3 regions of the Anaerostipes sp. PC18 genome follow, and region 1 is predicted to be linked to each of the others. Evidence: predicted binding sites of a transcription regulator. Region 1 holds the regulator's gene; each other region holds the start of a gene.
The links. Region 1 encodes Rex, which represses fermentation and respiration genes when NADH is low (regulators of the CRP and FNR family bind a similar motif). Its sites were predicted from a motif close to ATTGTTAANTANTTAACAAT; they were not measured.
Positions count from the first base shown of each region.

Region 2: a site for Rex is predicted at 8,205-8,224, ahead of P8F77_RS11655 (butyryl-CoA:acetate CoA-transferase). Genes of this name have one in related genera too.
Region 3: a site for Rex is predicted at 7,105-7,124, ahead of P8F77_RS11785 (acetyl-CoA C-acetyltransferase). Genes of this name have one in related genera too.

Region 1 covers NZ_CP121164.1:1,973,473-1,983,543, forward strand. Annotated here, with positions in the region: gene alr (alanine racemase) at 1-138, opposite strand, end outside; gene P8F77_RS10795 (NAD(P)H-hydrate dehydratase) at 122-1,603, opposite strand; gene acpS (holo-ACP synthase) at 1,600-1,962, opposite strand; gene P8F77_RS10805 (redox-sensing transcriptional repressor Rex) at 1,979-2,638, opposite strand; gene abc-f (ribosomal protection-like ABC-F family protein) at 2,791-4,701, shown strand; gene P8F77_RS10815 (glycosyltransferase family 2 protein) at 4,769-5,785, shown strand; gene P8F77_RS10820 (MerR family transcriptional regulator) at 5,967-6,710, shown strand; gene P8F77_RS10825 (ABC transporter ATP-binding protein) at 6,782-7,498, shown strand; gene P8F77_RS10830 (ABC transporter permease) at 7,503-8,246, shown strand; gene P8F77_RS10835 (S8 family peptidase) at 8,323-9,201, shown strand; gene hemW (radical SAM family heme chaperone HemW) at 9,196-10,071, opposite strand, start outside.
Region 2 covers NZ_CP121164.1:2,134,388-2,144,458, reverse strand. Annotated here, with positions in the region: gene P8F77_RS11705 (NADH:flavin oxidoreductase) at 1-676, shown strand, start outside; gene P8F77_RS11700 (YjdF family protein) at 1,033-1,470, shown strand; gene P8F77_RS11695 (glycosyl hydrolase family 18 protein) at 1,474-2,751, shown strand; gene P8F77_RS11690 (M15 family metallopeptidase) at 2,766-3,461, shown strand; gene P8F77_RS11685 (hypothetical protein) at 4,006-4,251, shown strand; gene P8F77_RS11680 (reverse transcriptase domain-containing protein) at 4,333-4,710, shown strand; gene P8F77_RS11675 (hypothetical protein) at 4,812-4,943, shown strand; gene P8F77_RS11670 (hypothetical protein) at 5,025-5,168, shown strand; gene P8F77_RS11665 (hypothetical protein) at 5,307-5,672, opposite strand; gene P8F77_RS11660 (L-lactate dehydrogenase) at 5,811-6,755, opposite strand; gene P8F77_RS11655 (butyryl-CoA:acetate CoA-transferase) at 6,843-8,183, opposite strand; gene P8F77_RS11650 (L,D-transpeptidase family protein) at 8,338-9,720, shown strand; gene P8F77_RS11645 (class I SAM-dependent methyltransferase) at 9,825-10,071, shown strand, end outside.
Region 3 covers NZ_CP121164.1:2,155,765-2,165,835, reverse strand. Annotated here, with positions in the region: gene P8F77_RS11825 (metallophosphoesterase) at 1-636, shown strand, start outside; gene P8F77_RS11820 (segregation/condensation protein A) at 647-1,417, shown strand; gene scpB (SMC-Scp complex subunit ScpB) at 1,392-1,967, shown strand; gene ilvB (biosynthetic-type acetolactate synthase large subunit) at 1,981-3,720, shown strand; gene P8F77_RS11805 (IS110 family transposase) at 3,859-5,085, opposite strand; gene ilvN (acetolactate synthase small subunit) at 5,454-5,951, shown strand; gene P8F77_RS11795 (Hsp20/alpha crystallin family protein) at 6,262-6,708, shown strand; gene P8F77_RS11790 (DUF2000 family protein) at 6,794-7,039, shown strand; gene P8F77_RS11785 (acetyl-CoA C-acetyltransferase) at 7,404-8,585, shown strand; gene P8F77_RS11780 (enoyl-CoA hydratase-related protein) at 8,611-9,387, shown strand; gene P8F77_RS11775 (3-hydroxybutyryl-CoA dehydrogenase) at 9,433-10,071, shown strand, end outside.

The DNA of each region.
Region 1 (10,071 bases):
TGCCCCGTGTCCGTAGCCGTCGGCCTTGATCACCGGCATGATCTTTGTATCCGGCCCCACAATTTTCTTTATCTCGCTGATATTTTGGCAGATCGCATCCAGGTCGATGGCTGCATATACTCTATAATATTGATTCATTGCTGATTCCTCCTAAAACACTGCTGACCGCGTCGATGATGTCTGATGCCAGCATGCTGTCGTATCCCAAAATTTCTGCAGCATGGTCTCCTGCAAGCCCGTGGACATAGACGCCCAGAACCGCAGCTTCCAAACATCCCATGCCTCTCCCGAGGAGACTTGCGATCATGCCGCTTAACACGTCTCCGCTCCCCCCTGTGGCCATTCCGTTGTTGCCGCTGCTGTTATAATAAACGGGCCGGTCGGCTGACACTACGAGCGTCGCCGCATCCTTCAGCACAGCAGTGCCGCGGAATCTGTCCGAAAGCCTCTGCCCCGCATCCGTCAAACTTTCTTTCACCTGCTCTGCGGATATTTCAAGAAGCCTTGCAGCTTCCAGGAGATGCGGTGTGAGAACACACCCTGCCGGATAATCGATCTCCATTCCATAACGGCTGACCGTATTCAGGCCGTCGGCATCCAGCAAAAGAGGTTTCTTTCCACACTGTAAAACCTCTTCCAATAATTCTTTGGTCCGCTCTGAGACTCCCATTCCAGGTCCGAATAAGATACAGTCACACCATTCAAGGGCTTTTTTTACATTCTCATATGTTCCGAACAGTACTTCCGGAAGCATAGACTGCAGAATCGGACGGTTGGCTTCACAGGAAATCACCTTTACCAGTCCGCTGCCCATGCGCAGAGCACTCTTTGCCGAAAAAAAAGCAGCCCCTGACATCGTCTCATTTCCTGCTATGATCAGGACTTTTCCGTAGGTGCCCTTGTGAGAATCCGCAAAACGGCCCGGAAGCCTCTTTAGATCTTCCCTGTCGTATGTGAATCCCCCTGCATGCTTCTTTAAAACGGAATCAAAGAAACCTATCTTTTCTACATACAGCCGTCCCGCATATTCTCTTCCCGGATAGAGCAGATGTCCTGCCTTGGGCCCGCCGAACGTCACCGTAGCGTCTGCCCTGACGGCGCATCCAAGGACTTTCCCCGTATCCCCGCTGATGCCGGAGGGAATATCGACCGACATGACTCTGGCTCTGCTTTCATTGATCCTCTCCACAACGGTCCGATATATCCCCGCTATCTCCCTGGAAAGGCCTACGCCGAACATTCCTTCCAAAATCCAGTCATAGCCGTTATAATCTATTTCTTTTTTTTGCTCATACCCAAGACGGGTAAGGATATCATACTGCGTCTTTAAATCTCCGGATGCCTTGGACAGCTCCCCCACGACTGTGAAATCCACAGAATATCCTTCCTCCAGAAGGATTCTGGCCGCAGCCAGCGCATCTCCCCCGTTATTTCCGCATCCTGCCACAGAAAGTATCCTGTCACTTTTTCTGACCGTTTCCATGAGCCTTCGGGCAATTTTTTCGCTGGCCCGCTCCATCAGCACAAGACCCGGCATTCCGATCTGCTGTATGGTCTCTTTATCAACATCCTGCATTTCCTGATTTTTCAAAACATATTTCATAGACACTCTCCTATGACAAAAGCCTGTGCCAGCCCCCCTGTGTTCGTAACCGACACATGAAATTTCGTAATCTGCATATCCGATGCCAGCTTTTCGGCTCTGCCTGTCAGTTTCACATAAGGCGCTCCTTTTGAATCCCGGAACACTCCGATCTCATAGGGCTCCAATCCGAAGAAGCCGGTTCCAAATACTTTGGAAACGGCTTCTTTAACTGCAAAATTACCAGCAAGAGTCGTACTGTTTAAACCTGCGTATGCCAGTTCCTCTTCTGAAAAAATCCGGCTTAGGCGGTTCTTTCTCTCCACCATCTTCTGTACCCGCCCGATTTCTATCAGGTCAGTTCCTATACCGACAATCATGGCGTTCCTCCCGTCTTTACTCCGCGCCCTCGCCGTCTTCCCTGCTGTGAATATTGTAAGTCAGCGTCATGAGACTTTCTGCCAGATGGACATTCTCCACGGTCACACTGTCTGGCAGCGTGAGATCCACAGGAGCAAAGTTCCAAAATCCTTTGATGCCCCAGGACACAAGATCTTTGGCAATCTTCGGCGCCTGGTCCTGCGGAAGCGTGAGGGCTGCGATCTTGATCTCATGATTCTTTATAAACTCTTCCATATCGTCAATATCGTGCACTTCTACTCCGTGCACCGTGATGCCGATCAGCTTCGGATTTACATCGAACAGTGCGATCACCTGAAAACCAATGCTGTTATTGTTGAAATCCTGATAATTGGCCAATGCCTGCCCCAGATTTCCGGCACCGACAATGATCATCTGATTGCTCTTGTCAAGCCCCAGGATCTTGCCGATCTCCACGTAAAGGTTTTCTACATTGTAACCGTATCCCTGCTGCCCGAAACCTCCAAAGTTATTCAGGTCCTGTCGGATCTGGGATGCAGTTACTTTCATTCTCTCGCTCAGCTCTTTGGATGAGATCCTCGTAATATTTTTTGCTTTCAAAGCCCCCAAATAACGGTAATATCTAGGTAATCTCTTTATAACTGCCGGTGATATATTCTTATCCATTGATGACATTATTACCCTCCCACTTATTTTATTAACTACTCAAATTAAATAAATTATATAAGATTGTCTAATAACTGTCAAACTTTTCGGTGCGTTTTTTCAGAAATTATGTTATGCTTAAAAAGAATTTTTACAGCTTAGAAATTTTGAAGGAGTGCACTATGGTTTTATCTTGTCAGAATATACATAAAACATTTGTCGACCAGGAAGTCCTGAAAGGAATTTCCTTTCATATCAATGAGAAGGACCGGCTCGCCGTCATCGGCTTAAACGGCGCCGGAAAGTCCACCCTGCTCAAGATCATCATGGATCAGATGACACCCGACGAAGGGGAGATCCACAAAAAGAAGGACGCCGATATCGGCTATCTCGCACAGCATCAGGACCATACTTCTTCCCGCACCATTTATGAAGAGCTTTTGACCATAAAACAAGATGTGATCGAACTGGACAAAAAACTCCGCTCTCTGGAGCATATGATGAAGCATTTAAGCGGCGCAGAGCTCGAAGAAAAGATGGAGGAATACACCAGGACCACTCATTTATTTGAACAGAAAAACGGTTTTGCCTATGAAAGTGAGATCGCAGGAATCTTAAAAGGACTCGGGTTTAAAGAGGAAGACTTTCAAAAAATGATTGAGACACTGTCCGGAGGACAAAAGACAAGGGTAGCTCTCGGAAAACTTCTGCTGATGAAGCCCGAGATTCTTCTCCTGGATGAGCCTACCAATCATCTGGATGTTGAGTCAATCCAATGGCTGGAAAACTATTTAAGCCACTATGAGGGCGCTGTCATCCTGGTCTCCCATGACCGGTATTTCCTGGACAAGATCGTCAACAAGGTGATGGAGATCGAGGCGGGGCATGCGATGCTCTTTGACGGCAACTACACTTCTTTTATTAAGAAAAGGGATCAGGTAAAGGCGATCCGCTTAAAGGAGTACGAAAACCAGCAGCAGGAGATCCGGCACCAGAAGGCGGTCATCGAAAAACTAAAGCAGTTTAACCGGGAAAAATCCATCCGCCGGGCCGAGAGCCGTGAAAAGATGCTGAACAAAATTGATGTCATCGAAAAGCCTGTGGAGATCGACGGGAAAATGCGCTTTGCTATCGAACCGTCGGTTGTCAGCGGAAACGATGTCTTAACGGTGGAACATCTGGAAAAAAGTTTCGGGCCGCATACGCTGTTTTCCGATATAAATTTTGAAATATTCCGCGGCGAGCGCGTGGCATTGATCGGCGCCAATGGAACCGGAAAGACTACGATGTTGAAAATCATCTGCAAACAAATGCCTAAAAACAAAGGACTGATCAGGCTCGGTTCCCAAGTATCCATCGGATATTACGACCAGGCACAGGACAACCTGCATCCGGATAAGACAATCTTCGAGGAGATATCTGATTCCTTTCCGGAACTGACCAACACAAAAATCAGAAATACACTGGCCGCTTTCCTTTTTAAGGGAGAAGATGTATTTAAACTTGTTTCTTCCTTAAGCGGTGGGGAAAAGGGGCGGGTATCTCTTGCGAAACTTATGTTATCCCATGCCAATTTCCTGATTCTTGACGAGCCTACCAACCACTTGGACATTCACTCCAAGGAAATCCTGGAATCCGCCCTGACCCAATACACAGGCACGGTTCTTTACGTATCCCATGACCGGTATTTCATAAACAAAACGGCTACAAGAATTCTTGAACTCTCTCCGAAAGACGGTCTTCACTCTTATCCGGGTGACTACCAGCACTATCTTTTAGAAAAGGAAAAGGAAGGCACGAAAGAGGTACAGGATGCTGAAACTGAGTCTGTATCCGATACGAAGCTGATCTGGCAGAAGCAAAAGGAGAAAGACGCAAAACGGCGGAAAAGAGAAAACCGCCTGAAAAAAATAGAACAGGAAATCGAGGAACTGGAGGCGGAAAACACAAAACTTGACGAAGAAATGTGCCTGCCGGAGAACGCAGTCAATACAAAGAAACTGCTGGAACTCTCCACTGCCAAAGCCCGGAATGAGGAACATCTGGAAACCCTTTATGAAGAATGGGAGACCTTGTCAGAAGAAACCGAGTGAAAATGCCATGGTATTTTTACAAATATTTGTTATAATAGACTAAGTACCATTTTTAGGAGGTAACAAGATGAAATTAATATCGTTTGCTGTGCCATGCTATAATTCCCAGGAATATATGAGACACTGCATAGATACATTGTTGACCGGAGGTGACAAAGTTGAGATCCTCATCATCGACGATGGTTCCACGGACAATACCGGCATGATCGCCGATGAATATGAAAACAAATATCCCGGTATCTGCCGGGCGATCCATCAAAAGAACAAAGGCCACGGCGGTGCGGTAAACACTGGTATCGCTCATGCCAAAGGGATTTATTTTAAGGTCGTGGACAGTGATGACTGGGTCAGCGAACATGCTTATGAAGAAATCTTCAATCAATTAGAGACATTTTACCGTCAGGGAACCATCATAGACATGTTTATGTCCAACTATGTCTATGAGAAACAGGGTGTAAAGAGAAAAACCGTGATTCATTACCGCCATACGATCCCGGTTGAACAGATTTTTACATGGGACGATGTAAAGCGTTTTCCTCTGAGCCAGTACATTCTCATGCACTCCGTCATTTACCGTACTTCTCTTCTCCATGAGTGCCGCCTGTGCCTGCCGGAACATACTTTTTATGTAGACAACCTTTACGTTTTCAAACCGCTTCCATATGTGAAGACCATTTACTATCTGGATGTAAATTTTTACCGCTACTTCATCGGAAGGGACGACCAGTCTGTCAACGAAGCCAATATGATCAAACGGATCGACCAGCAGTTTTTTGTCACCAAAGCCATGATCGATTATATGAGCAGCTTTGAACTGGTGAACAAGCCGTTATACCGCTACATGAAACACTATCTGAGTATCATCATGACTGTGTCATCTGTCATTGCCATCAAATCCGGCATACCGGAGCATCTTCAGATGAAAAAAGAACTCTGGAAGTACCTGAAATCAAAAAATACAAAACTGTACCGCCAGATCCGGGGCTCTCTTGTTGGAAATGCAGTCAATCTCCCGGGCTATGGAGGCCGGAAAGTTGTCATCGCAGCTTACAAAGCAGCCCGGAAGTTCATTGGATTTAATTAAACGGACATGTCTGCCGGCGCAGACATCCCCAATCAGATCAGATAAAAATGACATTGGAAACAATAAAACCAATGTCATTTTTTATTCCATAAGAAAATTATAATGTGAAATCCAAAACCCTCCACTATATCACCATACTTCTGATCTGTGTTATTCTAAAGCTATGAATGGAGGTTTTTTCATGAAAACTTATAAAACATCTGAGGTTGCAAAACTCATAGGAATTCATCCCAATACCGTCCGGCTGTACGAAAAAGCGGGACTGATCCCAAAACCGGAGCGGCAGAACAATGGATACCGCATTTTTACCGATCTCCATATCGAACAGTTCCGACTGGCCCGTCTGGCTTTTCAAATGGAGGTACTGCAAAACGGGCTGAGGAAAAAGGCTGTCCAGATCGTAAAAACAGCGGCATCCTGTGATTTTTCCAAGGCTCTGGTACTGGCAGAAGAATACCTGGCACAGATCAGAAAGGAACACGCCAATGCCGAAGAGGCAGTTGAAATTGTAACAGAGATTTTAGCCGGAGAATCACAGGAACATACTCATCCCATGAAACGCAGGGAAGTATCCCGGTATCTCGGCATTTCTATGGATGCTCTGAGAAATTGGGAAATGAACGGCCTTTTGACTGTAAAACGCAGGCAAAATGGCTATCGCATATATACGAGTCAGGATATACAGAGGCTCAAAATCATTCGCTCCCTGCGGTGTGCAAATTATTCTTTGGAGTCTATTCTGCGTCTGCTCGGCCACCTGTCAAAAAATCCCGGGATTGATATCAAAGAAGTTTTGGATACTCCCAATAAGGATGACGAAATTATTGCTGTGTGCGACAAACTGGTTACTTCTCTACGGACTGCCGAGAATAATGCCCTGGAAATGATATGCAAACTGAAAAGAATGAAAAAACAATTTTCTTAAACCCTCCACTTTACCACCAATGTTTCCGTTGGTGGTATTCTTTTTTTATACAAAAAAAGGAGGTATCCTTCATGAATGAAGTGATAAAATCAGAAAAATTATGTAAAACCTATAACAAAACGCCTGCGGCAGACAATATCAGTTTATCCGTAAAGCGCGGAACGGTTTTCGGCCTGATCGGGGCCAATGGTGCAGGCAAGAGCACAACGATTGAATGCATTTTAGGTACAAAGACGGCAGACAGCGGAGAAATATCCATTCTGGGAATGAATCCGCAGACATCCAGAAAGCAGCTGTTTCAAAAGGTAGGAGTCCAATTTCAGGAGGCAACTTATCAGGATAATATCACCGTTTCGGAACTTTGTGAAGTTACCGCTGCCCTCTATCAGGAATCCGCAGATCCAGAAAAATTACTGCAAAAGTTTGGAATTGCCGGCAAAGCAAAAAGCCAGATCAAAGATTTATCCGGCGGCGAAAGGCAGAGACTTTTTGTTATACTTGCACTCATACCCAATCCTGAAGTTGTCTTCTTGGACGAGCTGACGACCGGGCTGGACGCTAGGGCCAGACGACAAGTGTGGAATATACTCTCCTCACTCAAGGAAAATGGACTGACGATTTTCCTGACGTCCCATTTTATGGATGAGATCGAGAACCTGTGTGACTGTATCTGTATTTTAAAAAAAGGAAAAATCATATTTTACGGTACGGTGGCGGAGGCAGTTGAATCGAGTCCTTTTGATCATTTTGAAGACGCTTATCTTTGGTATACAGACGAGGAGGAATGAATCCATGAAAACTTTTAAGACAATGCTGAAAACAGAATTAAAATTATCTCTGAGAGGAATGGATATGTTTATATTTGCGATCTGTGTGCCTCTTGTGGTACTGGCAGTTATAGGAATTATTTATGGAGACAGGCCCGCATTCGGCGGTGCCGGATACTCTTTCCTGGAACAGTCGTTCGGAGCCGTCACCACCATATCCATCTGTGCGGGAGGTGTGATGGGACTGCCGCTGGTCGTCTCTGATTATCGGAGCAAGGGTATATTAAAGCGCTACAAGGTTACGCCGGTCAGCCCTTCCATGATCTTAGCGGTACAGGTGACAATTTATACTTTATATGCGGCTGTTTCTCTGGTCCTTCTTTATACCGAAGCAGTCGTTTTCTTTGGATATCAGTTCCGCGGATCTTTTGTGAGTTTTCTGGGATGTTATCTCCTGGTCATTGTGTCTATGTTCAGTATCGGCATGTTGGTAGGCGGTATTGCTCCGAATACTAAGATAGCGAGTGTCGCTGCGAGTCTGCTGTACTTTCCGATGCTGATTTTTTCAGGCGCAACGCTGCCCTATGAAATCATGCCCAAAGTGCTGCAGAAAGCTGCAGACATCATGCCGCTGACCCAGGGAATCAAGCTGCTGAAAGCCGCTTCTCTGGGAGAAGAATTTGGCAGTGTTATTGTTCCGGTTGTCACCATCGTCTGCATCGCAGTAATCTGTACCTCTGCCGCCCTCAAATTCTTTCAGTGGGAATAGCCTGCGCAAAATGTCATGTCTTTTCTGTATTTTGGGCGTATCTTATACTATAACACTTATTAGGAGACAGTATTTTATGAAGCTTATATCACAGATAATCCATGCGGATATCGCCCATAAACATGGCTTCCTGGGGAAGAATATAGGGATTGCCTTCCTGGATACCGGTATCTATCCCCATAAAGAATTTTATCCGGCCGATCAGCGGATCGCCGGATTCATAGATTATGTACACCACAGATCATATCCTTATGACGACAATGGACACGGAACCCATATCACGGGTATTGCCGCATCTGCAAGCTGCGGCATTGCACCTGCAGCACATATCATTTCCCTCAAAGTCCTGGATGCTCTGGGCAACGGAAATCAGCGCACTTTCCTAAACGGACTGTCCTGGATCCACCATTTTCACAAGCAGTATGGAATCCGGATTGTAAACATATCCATCGGCACTCCTGCCTCCGGAAGCGATGAAGCTGCCAATGCGATTGTGAAGCAGGTCAATCAGCTGTGGGATGACGGGCTGGTCGTCTGCATCGCCAGCGGAAATAATGGCCCCAGGGATAATACCATCACCGCACCGGGCAACAGCCGTAAGATCATTACCGTAGGTTCCAGTGACGATGCCAGCCGTCCCATGGGATCTCAGCGCTTTGCAAAGAATTATTCCAGCAGGGGGCCTACCTCTTCCTGTGTCATGAAGCCGGACGTAGTAGCTCCCGGAACAAATATTTATTCCTGCGGCCTGAACGGAGGACACAGCATCAAGAGCGGCACTTCTATGGCAACACCGGCAGTTTCCGGAGCCATCGCCCTGCTTTTGGAGCGGTATCCGTATTATACGAACAAAGATGTAAAAATGAAACTGCGGTACAATTGTGACAAACTTTCCACTCCGAGAAATCATCAGGGATGGGGACAGATCAACGTTCAGAAACTTCTGGATCTATAAAAGAAACTCCATCATTACCTGATTGCTTAAAAACAGGGCCTGTTGCGGGATCCAAATTCTTTCGGCATCCTGTTTTAACAGACCTTTTCCAGAGAGTTCTTGGATAGGTTTCCGGTAAACATCCAGGATACCTGTCCCGAACCGCTTGGAAAATTCCATTTTTGAGATCCCCTTTGTCATCCGAAGTCCCAAAAACATATACTCTTCCATCTCTTCTTTTTTGGACAGCTCGTTCTCTTTTTCAAATATGCCGCCGAAATCTGATAATGACAAATACTCTTCCATATCTGCCGGATTTGCAAAGCGTTTTTTCCCAATATAAGAAGATGCCGCCAGACCAAATCCCAGGTATGGTTTTCCTGTCCAGTACCCGCAGTTATGCCTGCATTCATATCCCGGTCTGGCATAGTTGGACAGTTCATACCTTTCATAGCCTAAGGTATGAAGGATCGCTTCCGTCCTTTCGTACATGGCAGCGTCTTCATCTTCCGTCGGCAGGAGATCATCCAGCCCCTTCTTTTCATAGAAAGGTGTCCCTGCTTCGATGATCAGGCTGTAAACCGAGAAATGTTCCGGCTCAAGTTCTGCAGTTTTTAACAGGGTCTGCTCCATCGTTTCCATTGTCTGCATAGGGATCGCATTCATCAGATCCACATTGATATTTTGGAATCCGCAGTCCCGGGCTTCATAAAATCCCGAGACAAAATCCTCAAATGTATGAATCCGGCCCAGCATATTTAATTCTTCTTTCCTGGCACTCTGAAGTCCGAAACTGATCCTGTTGATCCCACAGCTTTGGTAGACCGAAAGTTTTTCTCTTGTGACAGTGCCGGGATTGGCTTCGATCGTGCACTCCATAGTTTCTGCACA
Region 2 (10,071 bases), 160 kb from region 1:
TGAAATGACGAAAGAACAGATTCATAAGGTGCAGGATCAGTTTGTTAAAGCTGCGGTGAGAGCATATGAAGCCGGTTATGACGGGGTGGAGCTGCACGGCTGCCACAGGTATATGATGTGTGAATTTTTCAATTCGAGAGTCAACAAAAGAACCGACGAATACGGACGGCATCCGGAAAAGTTTGCGTTGGAGATTCTGGAGAGGATCAAAAAAGAAGTACCAGAAAATTTTGTTGTGGGAATCCGGCTGGGAGCCTTTGAACCCGCTCTTGCAGACGGTATCCGTCATGCAAAGATTCTGGAGAAGCACGGAATTAATTTCTTGGATATTTCCTATGGATTTTCAGGGGAAGATAAGCCTGAGGCTCCAAAAGATTTTCCGTATAAAGATGTGATCCATGCCGCGGGGGAGATCAAAAAGCATGTATCGGTTCCTGTTTTTGCGGTCAACAGCATAACGGATGCCCGGATGGCAGAAGACATTTTAGAGCGCACCGGTGTGGATATGGTGGATATCGGCAGGGGTGTACTGGTCAATTATAACTGGGCCATAGATGCGAGAGAAGGAAGAAATACCGGCAGATGCCTGCACTGCAAAGAATGTCAGTGGAGGATCGATGCCGAAAAATGTGCAGGAAGGGTCCTGCTGAACAGAAAGAGAAATACAGGGGAATAAAAAAGCTCCTTTCAGTGTGAATTTATTGGCACTGAAAGGAGCTTTTTTATTCTGTACCCACAAGGATCATGTTCTCAACCATAAAGTCCGGATTTTTATCGGTGATGAGTGTGACGCTGTCTGTCCCGGATAGAAAAACACATCAGAAGCCGGAGACTGGGGTAAAAGCAGGCCCACCGACACAGTCATGCCTTGAAAACCACTGGAGAATGGATTAAAATGAAACATGTAAAATTAAATCGTGCAAAGATAAAAACACAGTCCCGGCCGGTAGTCCGGGCGCAGAGATAAAATCTGTCAGTAACCTGCCTCCTCGGTTGTCCGTTCTTTGCTGTCGAAAGCGAGGAGTGTTTTTTATGCAAAAAATCGAGAGCAGGCTGACAGTATATTTTGACGGACCCTTTTGGGTCGGGATTTATGAACGTATTCTGGACGGAGGGTTGGAAGTGTCCAAAATTACGTTCGGGGCAGAACCAAAAGACTATGAGGTCTTGGCATTTCTGATGGAGCATCATGGAGAACTTCGTTTCAGCCCTCCCGTGGATGTTTCGGTCAAAGAGGTAAAAAATCTGAATCCCAAACGAATGCAGAGAAGTCTTCGAAGGCACAGGAACGAAGGGCTGGGAACCAAGTCCCAGCAGGCGCTGGCTGCCCGGAGGGAAGAACAAATAACCGTAAGGAAAGAGCGCAGAAAAGATCTGCGGGAAGAACGGAAGCAGCATGAAAAGAATAAGCCCAGGAATTCCTTTTTTGACGGGTGCATATATTTAGAAAAAGACCAAAAAAAGGAATGAAGTATGATATATGTAGTAAATGAAGGGGATACGATTAATTCTATTGCAGGGCAGTTTCATATTTCAAGTAGCCGGCTGATCTATGACAACCAGATTTATGCCGGGAGAGTTGTGCCCGGCCAGGCACTGCTCATTCTGGAGCCCTCTGTTGTCCATACGGTACAGGAAGGAGATACGCTGACATCTATTGCGCAGCAGTACGGCACCTCGGTTTCTTCGATTGTCAGAAAAAATCCATATCTGCTGAATGAATCAAATCTGATGCCGGGAGATGTGCTAACGATCCGCTATCGGCAGGAGCAGCTGGGGAACCTCAATGTAACGGGATATGCTTATCCATATATCAGCACGGAGATTTTAAGAGAAGTACTCTTATATTTGAATGAACTTCTGATCTTTTCTTATGGCTTTACAACCGAAGGAACGCTCATACCGCCGGCTATGGAAGAGCCTCTGATTGAACAGACATTGGAGTTTGGGGTTGATCCCATGCTTGTGCTGACGCCGTTTGCAGAGACCGGAAGTTTTAACAATCAGCTGGTTAAGGCTGTGTCGGAAGATCTTCAGATGCAGCAGGTTCTTATTGAGAATCTGGTTCAGACGGTTCAGGAAAAGCAATATGCCGGAGTGGATGTGGATTTTGAATACATCCTTCCGGAGGACCGGGAGGGATATGCCGCATTCGTAGGTAACTTAAGAGAGCGGATGAATCCCTTAGGATATAAGGTGTCTGTCGCTTTAGCACCTAAAATTTCTGCAGAACAGGCAGGCCTGTTATATGAAGGAATGGACTACGGACTTTTGGGTGCTAATGCAGATTCCGTATTTTTGATGACGTACGAATGGGGATATACGTTCGGGCCGTCAATGGCAGTTGCACCGATCAACAAAGTCCAACAGGTTTTGGATTACGCAGTGACAGAGATCCCGCCGGAGAAAATATATATGGGCATTCCGAACTATGCCTATGACTGGCCGCTCCCCTACGAGAGAGGAACCACAAGGGCAAGGACGATCGGAAATGTGGAAGCAGTGGAGATCGCAGATCAGAACGGAGTACAGATCCGGTTCGATGAGACTGCTATGAGCCCATTTTTTAACTACACGTTAAATGGAACAGAACATGAAGTATGGTTTGAAGATGTCCGGAGTATCGATGTAAAAGTCCGGACAGCAAAAGAATATGGTTTTACGGGTATCGGATACTGGAATCTGATGAGGCCGTTTCGGGCCAACTGGCTGCTGTTAGACAGTTTATTTCAGCTAAACGGCAGACCGTAGACGGGAGGGATCCTATGGGGAAACATATTGTAAGTATGATGCTGGCGGCATTGATTGGACTGGGTGCATCCGTTCAGGAGATAAGAGAAAAGGAACCCGTCAAACCGGCATTTTCCAATAAAAGCATCAGCGGTTTTTCTTACGAAAAGGTCCCGAAGGCAGTGAAAGAAAAAATCAGCGGGGTTTCTTACAGGTCCAATCCGAACATAAAAATTCAGGACCTGCGCTATGTGAAGGTGAAATATTACGGTTATGACGGGAAGATCAGGAGTGGGCAGCTGCTTGTGAATAAGTCCATTGCCAAAGATACGGTGGAAATTTTTCAGGAGCTTTATGATATGCAGTACCCGATCGAGAGTATCCGTCTGGTCGATGATTACGGCGCCGATGACACAAAATCTATGGAAGCCAATAACACCTCCGCCTTTAACTACCGGATTGTAGAAGGGACCAGTCACCTGTCCAACCATGCTTACGGCAAAGCGATTGACATTAATCCGAGGGTCAACCCCTTTGTAAAGAGAAATTCCATCACACCTGAAAACGGAAAAATCTATGCGCAGAGAGATGTAAAAAAGTGCAGAGGCAAGTATAAATATAATATGATCCACAGAAATGACCGTGTGTACCGGATTTTCAGGAAACACGGTTTTCAGTGGGGCGGTGACTGGATTACATATAAAGACTATCAGCATTTTGAGAAACGATAAGCGCCAAGACGCATTGTATTTTATGACCTTTAATAAAAAAACTCCGGTTAAAATCTATGACCGGAGTTTTTTCTGAGTGCGCCTGGCTGCGCACGTTACTAATGGGTGAAAGTCGTGTGTTCTGCAAGCTGTCAACAGCTTGCCAGTGAAAGTCTGGTCGGAGTAATCACCAGTGAGCTCCGTAACATTAAGTGAATCCTGTAGCATCGTTACGTTAGCCCTTTTGGGAAAAAGAGGGTGTCGAGTCACTGGCTTTCTGACGAAGACCACGGAAGGTGTGAAGAAACTGGAAGCAGCGCTGAAGAACCCTTCGGTGTAGAGGGAGCGGAATGTTAACATAGTTGTTGATGGAACAGAAGAGACCTCATAGTGTCATGGAACCATAAACATGTAATTCTTGATATAAGTAACACACGAAATTCAAGAAGACGCATTATGAGGAGTCGGAGGAGCCCATAGTATCTATGATGGTGCGGTAAGATAAACGTATTTGGAAAAGGGGCTCTACTTTAGTCAAGTTAAACAGGAAGGTAAGGGACAGTGCATGCCTCAAAAGGGACAACAACACTCAATAGATAAATCACGACAACTTCAATGCAAACTATACTTGGCTGCCAAAAAGGATAAGCAACGCAGATTTCATGCGTTGTATGACCGTATTTTTCGCCTGGATGTTTTATGGCGGGCGTGGAAAGAGGTAAAAGAAAACAAAGGAAGTGCCGGAATAGATGGTGTGACCTTTGAAATGATTGAAGAGTATGGAGTGGAATCATACTTATTGGATACCTAGGAAGATTTAGTAAAAGGCATCTATTATCCAAAACCAGTTAAGAGAGTTTATATATCAAAGCCAGATGGTAAACAGCGACCATTGGGTATACCTGTTATTAGAGATAGAATTGTACAACAGGCATGCAAAATAGTAGTTGAACCAGTTTTTGAAGCAAACTTTTTAGAATGCTCATATGGGTTCAGACCAAAACGGGACGCAATACAGGCAACGAAGAAGGTACAGAAGACTTTATATAAGAGCTGGTATGTAGTAGATGCAGACATAAAAGGATATTTTGATAACATCGACCATGAAATACTTATGAGTCTTATCGAAAGAAGAATCAGTGATAGACGAGTTCTGAAATTGTTTCGGCAATGGTTAAAAGCAGGAGTAATAGAAGACGGAAAATACTTCCCAACAAAAGTGGGTTCACCGCAAGGAGCGTTATGCCTTTCTAATCATAAGGTGGAGTAATAAGTCCGGTTCTTGCAAATATGTTTTTGCACTATGTATTTGATATGTGGATGAAATGAAATTTTCCGCAAGCCCCGTTTGAGAGGTATGCAGATGATAGAATAGTCCACTGCCGTACAAAAGAGGAGGCAATATGTATCAAGCAGAGCCTGGCTCAAAGGTTTGAAGAATGTAAGCTGGAACTGAATCCGACCAAGACAAGGATTGTGTATGGTAAGGACGAGGACAGGTGAAAGGAAGAAGAACTTACAGAGTTTGATTTTTCTGGGATACACATTTAAAGCAATGTATAGAATCCGATACTAAGTGGCTGGATGAATTATTTTGGGAAATACAATCCATCCGCAATGAAAGATACGCTGCTATGCATAGAAAGAAGACTTGTGAAATGGGCATGTGTATGTATAAGAACTTCCGTGGGAGAAGACGCAGGGCAGAAGAATGGCTCTGCACTTTGAGAAAGCGAGAGCCAAAACTATTTGCTCATTGGAGTATGATATATTCGTACTGCTGAATGATAAGAGCCGTATGAAAGGAGACTTTCACGTACGGTTCCGTGAGAAGTTTGAGGTGAAATTCCTCCTACTCGATTGAACTTATAAAAGATTTTGATTTAATATCTCTGCCAAACGGTTTCTGGCTTTGGTCACTGATTTGTCTGAAACTTTTTTTGCAGACAGGCAGTGTTCCAGTTGTTCCATCCGGGAATCTACCCGTGAAAAAGCAGTTTTTCTGCTTTTTGTATACTGTTCAAACGCCTTTTTGATATTTTTAAATTGTTCGCTGGCCAGATCTTTTGAAAGTTCAGCGTTTAAATATTTATCTGTCGTCTCAATCGCTCTCAGGCCCAGCCTGTACTGGCTGTCACTGAGTCCTTCCGGTTTTACGTGTGCTGTACCGCATCCGCTTAAAGTAACTGCAATCGCCAAAGCTACAATACCGGCTAAGAGATATCTTTTCATATGGAACCCTCACTTTTTGTATGAATCTAATAAAAAATCAGTAAATTTTTGTTTGAATCATACAATAGCACAGATCTCATAATGTGTAAATATTTCCACTGTACTTTTTCGTATACAAAAGATACAAAACGGAGCCTGCTATAAATCCAGGGATGAAAGGATCTCTTTTAACTGTCCTGCAGATTTATTCAGCAGATTGGATTCTTTACTGTTTAAATCAATTTCTATGACCTGTTCCGCACCGTTTTTGTTGACAATGGTCGGTACGCTCAGACAAAGGTCAGACAGGCCATATTCTCCGCTAAGCAGGCTGGAGACCGGGAGGATCGAATTTTTATTTCGAATAATGCTCTCTGCAATATGGCTGACTGCGATGGCGACGCCGTAATAGGTAGCACCTTTCTTCTCGATGATCTCATAGGCGCTGTTTCTCACATCGTCAAAAATCCTCTTCATAGATTTCTCGTGGTCAAAATGCCCGCGCATTTCACAAAATTCGTTGATGCCGATCCCTGAGACATTGGTGTCACTCCAGACAGCCAGTTCACTGTCTCCATGCTCCCCGATGATAAATGCCTGAATGCTGCCGCTGTCTACTTCCAAGTGTTCGCTGAGCAGGTATTGGAAACGTGCCGAATCCAAGACGGTTCCGGAGCCAAAGACCCGGTTTTTTGGAAATCCTGAAAGCTTTAAAGTCACATAAGTAAGAATATCAACCGGATTGGCAACAACCAATAAGATCCCCTCGGAGTTTCGTTTGGTGATCTCCGGAATGATAGATTTAAAAATGGCTACATTTTTGTGTACCAGGTCGAGACGGGTTTCATCGGGCTTTTGATTTGCACCGGCGGTTATGATGATCAGCCCGCAGTCCGCGACATCATCATAGGTGCCTGCATATATCTTGGATGTATCTACATACGGGCGCCCATGGCTTAAATCCATCGCCTCACCCTTGGCTTTTTCTTCGTTTACATCGATTAAGACCAGTTCGGAAAACAGTCCCTGGTGCATCAGGCTGAATGCGGTGGACGCACCGACAAATCCGCAGCCAATGATGGCCGTTTTTCTATTATTAATCATAAAAAATCCTCCTTTGTATTAAGTAGTTTAACAAAGGAGGATAAAATATTCATCGAATTTTGATAAAGTGAGAAACTGTATCAAAATCTATTTGTTGGATCTTCTCCAAATGTGAGCTTTTTCTGCGTCTTTGATCAGCTGGTCTCTGAAGTCTGGATGAGCGATATTGATCAGGGCTTCCGCGCGCTGCCATGCAGAGAGTCCCTTCATGTTTGCCATTCCGTATTCAGTGACGATGTAGTGGGCATTGGCACGGGTATCTGTTACAATAGACCCGTTATGCAGGGTAGGAAGAATACGGGAATGCATCTGGCCGGCCTTGTCTGTGAAAGTGGAAGAAAGACATACAAAGCTCTTTCCACCGTTTGATAAGTAAGCTCCCATGACGAAGTCCAACTGTCCGCCGGCACCGCTGATCTGTTTGATTCCTGAAGATTCTGCACTGATCTGTCCGTACAGATCCACATCCACGGCGTTATTGATAGAGATGAAATTGTCAATGGAAGAAACCCTTGCAATGTCATTTGTATAGTTTACAGGAGCACTCATACATTCCGGATTGTTATCTAAGTAGTCATATAATTTTTTGGTTCCTGCTGCAAACGCATAGGTTTGACGGTAGCGGTCGATATTTTTTCTGGCACCGGTGATCTTTCCTGCTTTTGCAATGTCTACGAACGCATCCACATACATTTCAGTGTGAACACCCAGGTCTTTCAGGTCGGATTCCGCGATCATGGAACCTACGGCATTCGGCATTCCGCCGATACCAAGCTGGAGACATGCGCCGTTCGGGATCTGGTCTACAATGAGTTTTGCAACGGCTTTGTCCACATCAGTGGCTGCTCCGCCTCCGCCCAGTTCTGCAATCGCAGGATTTCCGCCTTCGACGATCATATCAACTTTGGAAATATGTACGCCCTCTTCAAATCCGCCTAAGCAGCGAGGCATATTTTCGTTAACCTCCACGATGACACAGTCGGCTTTTTCAAGCATTGCAGCCAGGTGGGATGCGCTTGGCCCGAAGTTGAAGAATCCGTGTTCATCCATCGGGGCAACCTGCATCATCGCAACATCTATGTGATCGATATAATTGCGGTAGTATCCTGGAAGCTCAGAATAACGGATTGGTGCATAATATGCGAATCCTTCGTTGATCCATTTTCTCTCCAGTCCGCCCATGTGCCAGGAATTCCATGTAAAGTGATCGGCAGGGGAGTCGATCTTTGTAATCTCCAGCGGCCACATGACGATTCCGCCCCGGATATTAATATTTTCCAATTCCGGCATTCTTTTTGCCAAAGCCTTGTCAAGGGCAACCGGTGTGGTGACGCACCAGCCGTACTCCAGCCAATCGCCGGATTTCACAACTTTTACGGCCTCATCGGCTGTTTTAAGTTTCTTTTGGTATTCTTCCTTAAATGACATAAGTAATCCTCCTGTCTTTTATCTGTTAATTTATTAACATACCGTTTCATTGTACCATCCGCATAAAAGAAACACAAGTAAAATAATTTAAATTATGGGTGGCCTTTTTACAAGTTTTGTACTATAATTAGATACTGAGTTTAGGAGGACATTTATGGAACATAAAAAATTTACTTGGAAGCATTACACACTGATCACAGTCGGGATTATTTTTGTGATCTACTGCTGTATCGCAGTGTATTTCAGCAAGAAGTTTACATATGGGACAAAGATCAATGGTGTCGATGTTTCCAACAAGACAGTTGACGAAGTTACAGACATTTTCAAAAAAAAGGCGGACGGCTATTCGCTGACCGTAAAAGAGCGAAAAGGCAGAGAGGAAGTTTTAAAGAGCAGTGTGCTCAAGGTTTCCTTTGACGGTGAAGACCAGATCAGGAAGCTCAAAGACGGACAGAGTTCTTTTCTGTGGATCAAAGGTGTTTTCGGGGGAGAGAAGTACAACGATATCGATATGTTTGCTTATGACAAAGCAGCATTTCAAAAGGCCTTAAAAAACCTTGACTGCTTCAAAAAGAAAAATATCATCAAGATCCGAAATGCCAAACCGGTTTACAAAGACGGAGCTTATCAGATCCAAAAAGAAGAAATCGGTACGGTCTTAAAGAAGGAACAGACGGAAAAACTCATAAAGAGTGCCGTAGAAGGCGGTGTCGCTGTCGTGGATCTGGACAAGGAAGGCGCCTATGATGTCCCGAAGTATACTAGCAAGAGCAAAGAGATCATTTCTCTGAAAGACAGGATGAACGATTCTCTGAAGGGAAGTATTACTTATAAGTTCGGGAAACAGACGGTAGTTCTTGATAAGGATGTATACCACAAGTGGTTTAAGATCAAGAATGACACAGATTTTACTATCGACATGAAGAAGATGGAAAACTGGGTTATGAAGTTTGCATACAAATATAACACGATGGGGACTATGCGCACTGTCAAGACTCACGACGGAAGAACCAAAAAGATTTTCGGAGGTCCTTACGGCTGGAGAATGAGCCGTGAAAAGGAAGAAGCCGCAGTCAAAAAAATGCTGAAAGAGGGCACACAAGAGACAAGAGAGCCATACTGGCGCCAAAAGGCAAAGGTATACGACGGATATCAGGGAGACATCGGCGATACTTATATCGAGGTCGATATGGGACAGCAGGAAGTTTTCTACATTAAAAAGAAAAAGGTTGTCTTTTCTTCATCCGTAGTCACAGGCAAGATGGAAGCGGGAAGAAAAACACCGGAATGTGTGGCATTTGTACTGTACAAACAGCGCAATGCGACATTGAGCGGTCAGGGTTATAACTCACCGGTATCTTACTGGATGCCGTTCAACGGCAACGTGGGACTTCACGATGCAAGCTGGAGGTCTTCTTTCGGAGGAAGTGAGTATATTTCCGGGGGATCACACGGATGTGTCAATATGCCGCCTTATGCAGCTGCAACCCTTTACAATATGATCGATGCCGGAACACCGGTTATCTGCTATTACTAAACTAAACCGAGAGAGCAGGATTTAAATAGTCCGGGCTCTCTCTTTTTGTTATTTCATAGAAAAGGTCTACGACCTTTTTGTCCACGGATCAGGAGGGAATGAAAATGAGGATCAGCATAACACAGTGGGTGCATGGAGAGCTGAGACGCTTTATTAAACAAGGAGACTTATGTATTGATGCAACGGTTGGAAACGGAGGTGACACTGAGTACTTGTGCGGGCTCACAGACAGAGTGATTGGATTTGAAATACAGGAGGAAGCACTGTTCAATGCCAGGAAGCGGCTGAAATTAAAAGGATACCATCCAAAGTTTATTTTGGACAGCCATGAAAATATGGACCGGTATGCAG
Region 3 (10,071 bases), 180 kb from region 1:
TTTGTGGGCGGGGATATGCTCGTGAGCAGGGTGGACTCGTCTTATGAAGTCGCGCTGGATCTGATGAGAGAACTCTCCCGGAGATACCGTATCTATTATGCTGACGGGAACCATGAACTGAGGCTCAAAAGAAATGAAGAAGTTTACGGAGTGGCCTATAAAGAATATGTCCACCAGCTCAAAGAATGCGGAGTCGTTCATCTGTCCAATGAAAGTATCATGGTAGACAGCGGAATTTCTGCCATCTGCCTGACAGCTTTTGATATGGAAGAAAAACAGTACCGCAAGTTCCATCCTGCACCGCCTTCGTCGGAGGAAATGACCGATACGCTCGGAGATGCAGATCCGGAATTTTTTCAGGTGCTCCTGGCCCACAATCCAAACTACTTCAGACAGTATTCCAAGTGGGGGTGTGATCTGGTCTTGTCAGGACATTTTCACGGAGGCATGGTCAGGCTTCCGAAGGTAGGAGGCGTGATATCTCCTCAGTTTCAGCTGTTTCCAAAGTATGATGCGGGAGAATACCAGATCGGCACATCGATCATGATATTAAGCCGCGGACTGGGCAACCATTCTATTAAGATCAGGCTGTTTAACAAGCCTGAGGTATCGTGTATTACATTAAAGAAAAAGTAGGACATTGAGTATGGCAGCGATTGATATAAAATTAAATGTTTATGAGGGGCCTTTGGATCTTTTGCTCCATTTGATTGAGAAAAACAAAGTGGATATCTATGATATCCCCATTTCTGAGATCACAGAGCAATACCTCGCCTATATCCGTGAGATGGAGGAGGAAGACCTGGATGTGATGAGTGATTTTCTTGTGATGGCGGCGACACTGCTCAGGATCAAAGCCAAAATGCTTCTTCCGGCCAAAGAAGATGATGAGGAGGAAGGAGATCCAAGGGAGGAATTGGTTTTAAGACTTCTGGAGTACAAAATATATAAGTACGCGTCCAGAGAACTGAAAGCGAGGGAGTACGAGGCGGAGAAGACATTCTTTAAAGAACGGGCCGTTCCGGAAGAGGTGCTCAGATACCGCCGTCCGGTTGACGTCCGGGAGATCAGCAGGGATGTCACTATGGAAGACCTGAACAGGATTTTTGAATTTGTCATGCGCAAGAGGGAAGATAAGATCGATCCCATCAGGAGTAAGTTTGGAGAGATCAAACAGGAGGAAGTCCGGCTGGAAGATAAGATGGAAGAAGTGGAATATCTGATATCTTCCAGGAGACGCTTGTCGTTCAGACAGCTGCTGGAAGGACAGATGACCAAAGAACAGGTTGTGGTCACGTTTCTTTCAATTCTGGAACTGATGAAGGTTGGAAAGATACGGGCTGTCCAGGAAAAGATCGGACAGGAAATTATGATTGAGGTGTTAGAGAGGCATGAGACAGAAGCAGGCAATGATTGAGGCAATTTTATTCTCCATGGGAGAGAGCGTCTCGAAGAAACAGCTGATGACGGCTCTGGATATCCCGGAGGATTTATTTTTTTACTTAATTGATCAGTTAAAAAGAAAATACAACAGAAAAGACAGCGGGATCAGGCTCCTTGAGCTGGACGGTTCTTACCAGCTGTGTACCAGGCCGGAATACTATGATCAATTAATTAAAATTGTAAACCAGCCGAAAAAACCGAAGCTTACCGATGTCATGATGGAAACATTATCTATCATCGCATATAAGCAGCCGGTGACAAAACAAGAGATAGAAGCCATCCGAGGGGTCAAATGCGACCATCCGGTAAATAAGTTATTAGAGTATAACTTAATCCAGGAGGCCGGGCGTTTAGACGCTGTCGGACGACCGATATTATTCAGAACGACGGAAGAATTCTTGCGCTGTTTTGGAGTGGAATCCATAAAAGAGCTTCCTGAAATCGATCAGGATAAGGTAGAGGACTTTAAACAAGAAGCTCAGGAGGAAGTAAAATATGCATTAGAGGAACTGGAACAAAATTAAGGGAGGACAGCATATGGGAAAAATTACAGGAAACCAGCTTTTGGTAAAGGCATTAAAAGAAGAAGGCGTAGATACCGTCTTTGGGTATCCGGGGGCCTGCGTCATTGATATTTTTGACGAGTTATACAAAGATGACACGATCGACGTGATCCTTCCGAGACATGAACAGGGACTGATCCATGCGGCAGACGGGTATGCCAGGGCTACCGGAAAAGTGGGCGTCTGTCTTGCTACCAGCGGCCCCGGTGCGACTAATCTGGTGACGGGAATCGCCACGGCGAATTATGACAGTGTACCGCTTGTGTGCTTCACCGGACAGGTGGCGCTTCCGCTGATCGGAAATGACACGTTCCAGGAAGTAGATATCGTGGGAGTGACAAGGAATGTCGCCAAATTTGTGATCGTTGTCAGGAACAGGGCAGATCTGGGCCGTATCATCAAAGAAGCTTTTTATATCGCAAGGACCGGAAAACCGGGGCCGGTGCTGATCGATCTTCCAAAGGATGTGATGGGCACCTTCGGCAGCGAGGAGTATCCGGACAGCGTCAATATCAGAGGATATAAACCAAATACGAAAGTACACCACGGACAGGTGATGAGAGCCATGAAAGCTCTTCATAAGTCCAAGAAGCCGCTGTTTCTTATCGGTGGAGGAACAAAGATTGCCGGAGCCCACAAAGAGATGACAAGGCTTGCGGAAATACTGAAGGTACCTGTGGTGTCCACGATTATGGGTCGCGGAGTACTGCCTACAGACCATCCGCTCTATTTTGGCAACATCGGCATGCACGGAAATTTTGCTGCAAATGAAGCCATTGCCAACTGTGATGTCCTGTTTTCCATCGGAACGAGATTCAATGACCGGATCACAGGAAAACTTGGTACGTTTGCGTCCAAGGCAAAGATCATACATATTGATATCGACACGGCGGCCATTTCTAAAAATGTAACCGTGGATATCCCAATCGTTGCAGATGCAAAGGAAGCCATTTTAGATATTCTGGAACTGGCACAGAAAGAACCGGCTCTTAATGTGGAGCGCTGGATCTCTATGATGGAGAGCTGGCAGAAATCCCATCCGATCAAGATGGAGGGTGCCAAAGGAAATCTGACTCCTCAGATGATCATAGAGGCCATCAATAAAGATTTCAAAGAACCGATCGTTGTCACAGATGTAGGGCAGAATCAGATGTGGGCGACACAGTATGTGGAGCTCCACGGAAACCGCCAGCTGCTCACCTCGGGAGGTCTGGGCACTATGGGCTACGGATTCCCGGCGGCCTTGGGTGCATGTATCGGAAATCCCGGAAGGGAAGTGGTATGCATCAGCGGAGACGGCGGAGCCCAGATGAACATCCAGGAGATGGCGACGGCAGTAGTGCAGGAGCTTCCTGTGGTATTCTGTATTTTTAACAACGGATATCTGGGCATGGTGAGACAATGGCAGGATCTCTTCTATAATAGAAGGTTCGCAAGTACATGTCTGAAATATAGAAAGAGCTGCAAAGGTAACTGTACGCCGGAGAACCATCCGTGCCCTCCGTATACACCGGATTTTGTGAAACTTGCGGAAAGCTACGGAGCTCAGGGGATCCGTGTGACCAAGCCGGAAGAGATTGATGCAGCATTTGAGAAGGCAAAAGAAAAGACCGACGGACCGACATTGATAGAATTCATTATTGACAGTGAGCAGCTGGTATTCCCGATGATGAAGACAGGCGGTTCCATCAACGAAATGATTATGGATCGATAGTCCAGCGGTGATATGTCAAGTATAAATTGAAACTTTTTTGCAGACTTTTTCATATCATATGCTGAAAAAAGGGTAACTTTAACAAGCCCTGCGATATCTGCTTTTGGAAGCAGGGCATTCATCAGCAGGAATAGAATTCTATTCCGCTGCTCGATATAGACGATTGTCTTTCAGCAGTCGAAAGACCAACCGCACAAATTTACGGGCAGTTAATGCGAGTGCACGTTTGTGTTGATGCCTGTTCACTTCCTTGTACTTGGAGTGATAGAAGCTGCTGTACTCCGTGTCGCATCTCACGAGAGACAAAGCACCTTCACACAGGTAATACTTTAAAAAGCGGTTGCCGGAGCGGATGAGTTTTGTATTCTCCGCCTCGAAGTCACCGGATTGATTCTGAGTCCAGGCAAGTCCTGCATATTTGCCAAGCTGCGCTTGACCTGGGAAACGGTTGATATCTCCGATTTCAGCCATGATGCCGGCTGAGATGACCGGCCCAATGCCGGGGATGGATATCAATACATTTGGCAGGAGTTCCATTTGTGCTTCGATAGCTTTATTGAACTCTTTGATCTGAGCATCCAGCGCCTTTATCGAGGTTATGGATATAGAAAGCACCTGATTTATGGAGTCATTCACCGTCTTGGGTAAACGGTAGGAACTCCTGGCAGCTTTCTGGATGGCTTTGGCTACGGCATCGGGATTGGGAAAGCGGTTCTTTCCTTTTTCCATAATGAAGTCCGTAAGTTCTTGTAAGTCCATCGCCGCCAATGCTTCTGCGGATTCAAACTCTTCGTAGACAGCTAAGGCAGTAGTGCTGAAGGTATCGGAAAATACCTTCTCCTGCGTCATAGTAGAATACTTCTTGAACAGGACATTGATGAATCGCTGTTTTTCTTTTACGAGGTTCTGTACGGCGAAGAAACGAGCCCTTGTAAGGTTCTGAAGGGCTTTATAGCGGTAATCTCCCAGATAGACCTCTTTGTTGATTCTACCAAAGCGCAGGCAGTCAGCAATGACAAAGGAGTCCATATAATCATTCTTTGGCAGGTCGTTATAGGCTTCCTTGAAGTTCTTTACCTGCTTGGGATTGAGGACATGGATCTTCCTGTTAAACGGAGCCAGAGAGGCATCTTCCCTCAGGAAATATACGAGATTGTCTCCATAGACAGATGTAGCTTCAAGACCTATGACGACTGTATCGAGGGAACGGGAAGTGACTGCGGAAAGAATCCGTTTTACCATCTGGGATGAGCCATCCTGAGAGTTTGCAACAGAGAAACAGCTATGTTTCGCACCATCAGGGAGCATTAGATAAATGACATTGGATTTGCTGCTGACATCAATACCGACGTAAAGTGGGTTCATGATATCACCTTCTTTCTATGTTGTATTTGAGTGTTCAATCGGCTTGGTAAAACCCATGATCACGGAGCATCAACACCCTCGCATATAAGAATCCGGTCTGAGATGGGCTGATGCGAACCACACTGCTAAATGGCAGTCCATGTACTCAGACAAACAGCCAGCTGGTTTGAAGCTAACTTCCATGTCAGGGGAACAGACTATCTTTGAAGCAACCATTTTTGGTTCAACAGGAGGTAACAGAACTATTACCTGATTGACACTAGGGAACAATTATACCATGGGCTTTACTAAGCCTATTGAACAATTTTTATTCAGTTATCAAGGTACATTTAATGTATCTAAAAGATATTATACGAGGAGGTTTTTCTATGGAAAAAAGATGGTTATCCTTATATGTTGAAAACCGTGTGGGAGTGCTGGCGAGGATTGCGGGTCTGTTCTCAGGAAAATCCTACAATCTGCAGAGCCTCACGGTGGGAACGACAGAAGATGAGACGGTGTCCAGAATGACGATAAGCGTAGAAAGCGATGACGCCACCTTTGAGCAGATTAAAAAACAGCTGAACCGCAGCGTGGAAGTTATCAAAGTCATGGATTACACAAACATGTCTATCCGCATGAAAGAGATCATGTTTATCAAGGTGAAAGGCTGTACCCAGAAGGACAGAAATGAAGTGTTTCAGATGGCGCAGGTATTCAAATTTCGTGTGAAGGATATGGGGAAAGACAGTATTTTGATCGAATCTGTACGGACAGAAGCGAAGAACAACTCTATATTAAAAGTTTTTAAGAAAAGGTTTTCCAGTATTGAGGTGGTGCGGGGCGGAAGTGTCGCGATCGACTCCATCAGTATGCAGGACAGATAATTGAGTTTTTTATTACTATTTCTGTCACGCTTTGAAATGTATTCCTACAATAGTGATAAAAAACTGCCTCTGGATGTTTCCTTCCGTTGGTGGGAAACTTCTTCGACAAATACTATATGTGATTTAAAGGCTCAGGAGCAAACAGGCTCCCGAGCCTTTTTCTGAATGATTGTTTTGTGAAAAAACTGTGAACTTTTATTGGAGGAGTTGACATATTGAAAGATAATTGTTATATTACACATAGAACAAATAAACAACATATAACAGTGCGGGTATTCCCGTACAGGAGATAGAATAGGAGGAATGACTTATGTTGATGCCAAGTATTTTTGGAGAAAATGTTTTTGACGGATGGATGGACCGGGCGTTTAAAAATGCATTTCCTGCTGACCGTTTTGGCTTTGGAGATTTTGAACGCGGCATGAAGACAGATATCAAAGATACAGAAGACGGATATGAATTAAGTATGGAACTTCCTGGTTTCAGCAAGGAGGATATTTCCGCCCAGCTGAAAGACGGTTATCTGACCATCAGTGCGGCAAAGAACGAAGCAAAAGATGAGAAAGACAAAGAGGGCAACTATATCCGGAAAGAGCGTTACTCCGGACAGTGCAGCAGAAGCTTCTATGTCGGAAAAGAACTGAAACAGGAGGATATCAAGGCGAAGTTTGACAACGGCGAACTGGTGCTGAGATTTCCAAAGGCCGAGGAAAGAAAAGAAGTTCCGGCAGAGGAATACATTTCAATAGAGGGATAACGATAAAAGATTTGACCGGGGTGTTTAAAAGGTACCCCGGTCAAATCTTTTATTCCTCAGGCATTCGGGAATCATAACTTTTCCTGTGCCTGTCCTGAAAGGCAGCCGTGAAATTTTAAAAGAATTGAGGTATAAAGTAAATCTGCCCGAGTTTAAAGAACTTATCGCGGCAGACTTCTCTGATCTGGCTCAGGGCTGTATGATTTACAGTGAGTTTATTGAAAAAATGTTACAGACGGCAGAGGAACAGCTCGATTATCTCGGGATTGCCCTGTGCGGACCCAAAAAGATGGTGAACAAATTAACTGGTAGCCTGCCTCTTTTAAGATAAAAAATGAAGGAAAAAGAGACAGGCACAGATGCTTATGATAAGCCTTCATCATGAAGACAGTGTATATTGTTAATTTTATGACGATTTTATGTTGATTTTAAGGGATACAATGTCTAAAAATATATGAAATTTTTCTAAATAAAAAAACGAACATATGGATGTATTTAAAAAAGTACAATCTATACTGTATACAAAAGACTAAAACAAATGGCTTAAATACGCAGTTTTTAAGATGATATGAAGCCTGGATTAAAGCCTGAAAAAAATTAGTAATTGAAATGAAAAAGTGATTGTGATACTATTAACATATCGGCGGGAAACTGCCAAACACTATATAACACAGAATTATTATGGAGGAATTGATATGTCAAGAAAAGTAGTTATTGCAAGTGCTTGTCGAACAGCAGTAGGTAAGATGGGCGGAGCATTGAGCACGACTCCGGCTGCTGACTTAGGATCAATCGTTATCAAAGAAGCGCTGAACAGAGCGAATGTTAAGCCAGAGCAGGTAGATGAAGTATACATGGGATGTGTTATCCAGGCTGGTTTAGGACAGAATGTTGCTCGTCAGGCATCCATCAAGGCAGGTCTTCCGATCGAAGTTCCGGCAACAACGATCAACGTTGTGTGCGGTTCCGGACTGAAGGCGGTAAACATGGCTGCAGACATGATCAGAAGCGGTGACGCTGACGTTGTCGTAGCAGGCGGATGTGAGAACATGTCAATGGCTCCATATGTATTAGATCAGGCACGTTTCGGATACCGTATGAACAACGGCGTATTAAAAGATGCTATGGTTAATGATGCATTATGGTGTGCATTTAATGACTACCACATGGGTATGACAGCAGAGAACATCTGTGACCAGTGGGGACTTACCCGTGAAGAATTAGATGAGTTTGCAGCAGCGAGCCAGCAGAAGGCAGTTGCAGCTCAGGAAGCCGGAAAATTCGACGAAGAGATCGTACCGGTAGAAGTAAAAAAGAAAAAAGAAACCATTATCGTAAACAAAGATGAAGGTCCTCGTCCGGGAACAACAGCAGAAGGAATCTCAGGATTAAGACCAGCGTTCAAACAGGGCGGAATGGTGACAGCTGCTAACTCTTCAGGAATCAATGACGGTGCAGCAGCAGTTGTAGTTATGAGTGAAGAAAAAGCAAAAGAATTAGGCGTTACCCCGATGGCTACATGGATTGCCGGAGCACTCGGCGGTGTAGATCCTAAGATCATGGGTATCGGACCAGTTGCTTCTACAAGAAAAGTTATGGAAAGAACAGGAATGAGCATTGATGACTTCGACCTGATCGAAGCAAATGAAGCATTTGCAGCTCAGTCTGTAGCAGTAGGAAAAGACTTAGGATTCGACTTAAGCAAATTAAATGTAAACGGCGGAGCGATTGCCATCGGACATCCGGTTGGAGCTTCAGGATGCCGTATCTTGGTTACTCTGCTTCATGCAATGAAAGACAGGGGAGCTAAGAAAGGTCTTGCAACACTTTGCATCGGCGGCGGTATGGGATGCTCTACCATCGTTGAAATGGACTAATTTAATTTGAAAGGAGATTGAATCCATGGAATTCATCACATATGAAACAGAAGGTTTTGTAGGTATCCTCACCATCAACCGTCCAAAAGCATTAAATGCATTAAACAGCCAGGTGCTCGGCGAGATTGAGGAAGCACTGGATGCTGTTGATCTGGAAAATACAAGAGCCTTGATCCTTACCGGAGCAGGAGATAAATCCTTTGTGGCCGGAGCTGACATCGCTGAGATGAGTACATTGACAAAAGCAGAAGGAGAAGCCTTCGGTAAGAAGGGAAATGACGTGTTCCGCAAGTTAGAGACATTCCCTATTCCGACCATCGCCGCAGTGAACGGATTTGCACTGGGAGGAGGATGTGAAATCTCCATGAGCTGTGATATCCGCCTTTGTGCTGAAAACGCAGTATTCGGCCAGCCGGAAGTAGGTCTTGGAATTACTCCTGGATTTGGAGGAACTCAGAGGCTTGCCCGTCTTGTAGGCGCTGGAAAAGCAAAAGAAATGATTTATACTGCTTTCAATATCAAAGCAGATGAGGCATACAGGATCGGACTTGTAAATGCTGTATATCCGCAGGCAGATCTCTTGGATGCAGCAAAGAAGATGGCTGCGAAGATCGCTAAGAATGCTCCTATTGCAGTCCGCGCTTCAAAGAAAGCCATCAATGAAGGACTGGATGTGGACATGGATCAGGCCATTGTCGTGGAAGAAAAAGCATTCGGAAGCTGCTTCGAGAGTGAAGACCAGAGAGCAGGCATGGAAGCATTCTTAAACAAGACGAAAGTCGACGGATTCAAAAATAAATAATCAGTGTCAGGCAACAATTAGAGTTTAAATACAGGAGGAATCATAATGAAAGTTGGAGTTATCGGTGCTGGAACAATGGGCAGCGGAATTGCTCAGGCATTTGCGCAGACAGAAGGCTATGAAGTTTACCTTTGCGATATCAATGAAGAATTCGCAGCAAACGGAAAAGCAAGAATCGCAAAAGGATTCGAAAAAAGAGTAGCAAAAGGTAAGATGGATCAGGAAAAAGCTGACGCCATTTTAGCTAAAATCACAACTGGTGTGAAAGACATCTGCACTGACTGTGACCTTGTTGTGGAAGCAGCGATTGAAAACATGGAGATCAAAAAGCAGACTTTCAAAGAATTACAGGATATCTGCAAACCGGAAGCAATCTTCGCTACCAATACATCTTCCCTTTCTATTACTGAAATCGGAGCAGGACTTGACCGTCCGATGATCGGTATGCATTTCTTCAATCCGGCTCCGGTTATGAAGCTTGTTGAAGTTATCGCAGGAATCAATACTCCTCAGGAAACGGTTGACAGAATTATCGAGATCTCTAAAGATATTGGAAAGACACCGGTTCAGGTAGAAGAAGCAGCTGGATTTGTTGTTAACAGAATCCTCATCCCTATGATCAACGAAGCAATCGGAATCTATGCAGACGGAGTAGCATCTGTAGAAGGTATTGATACAGCCATG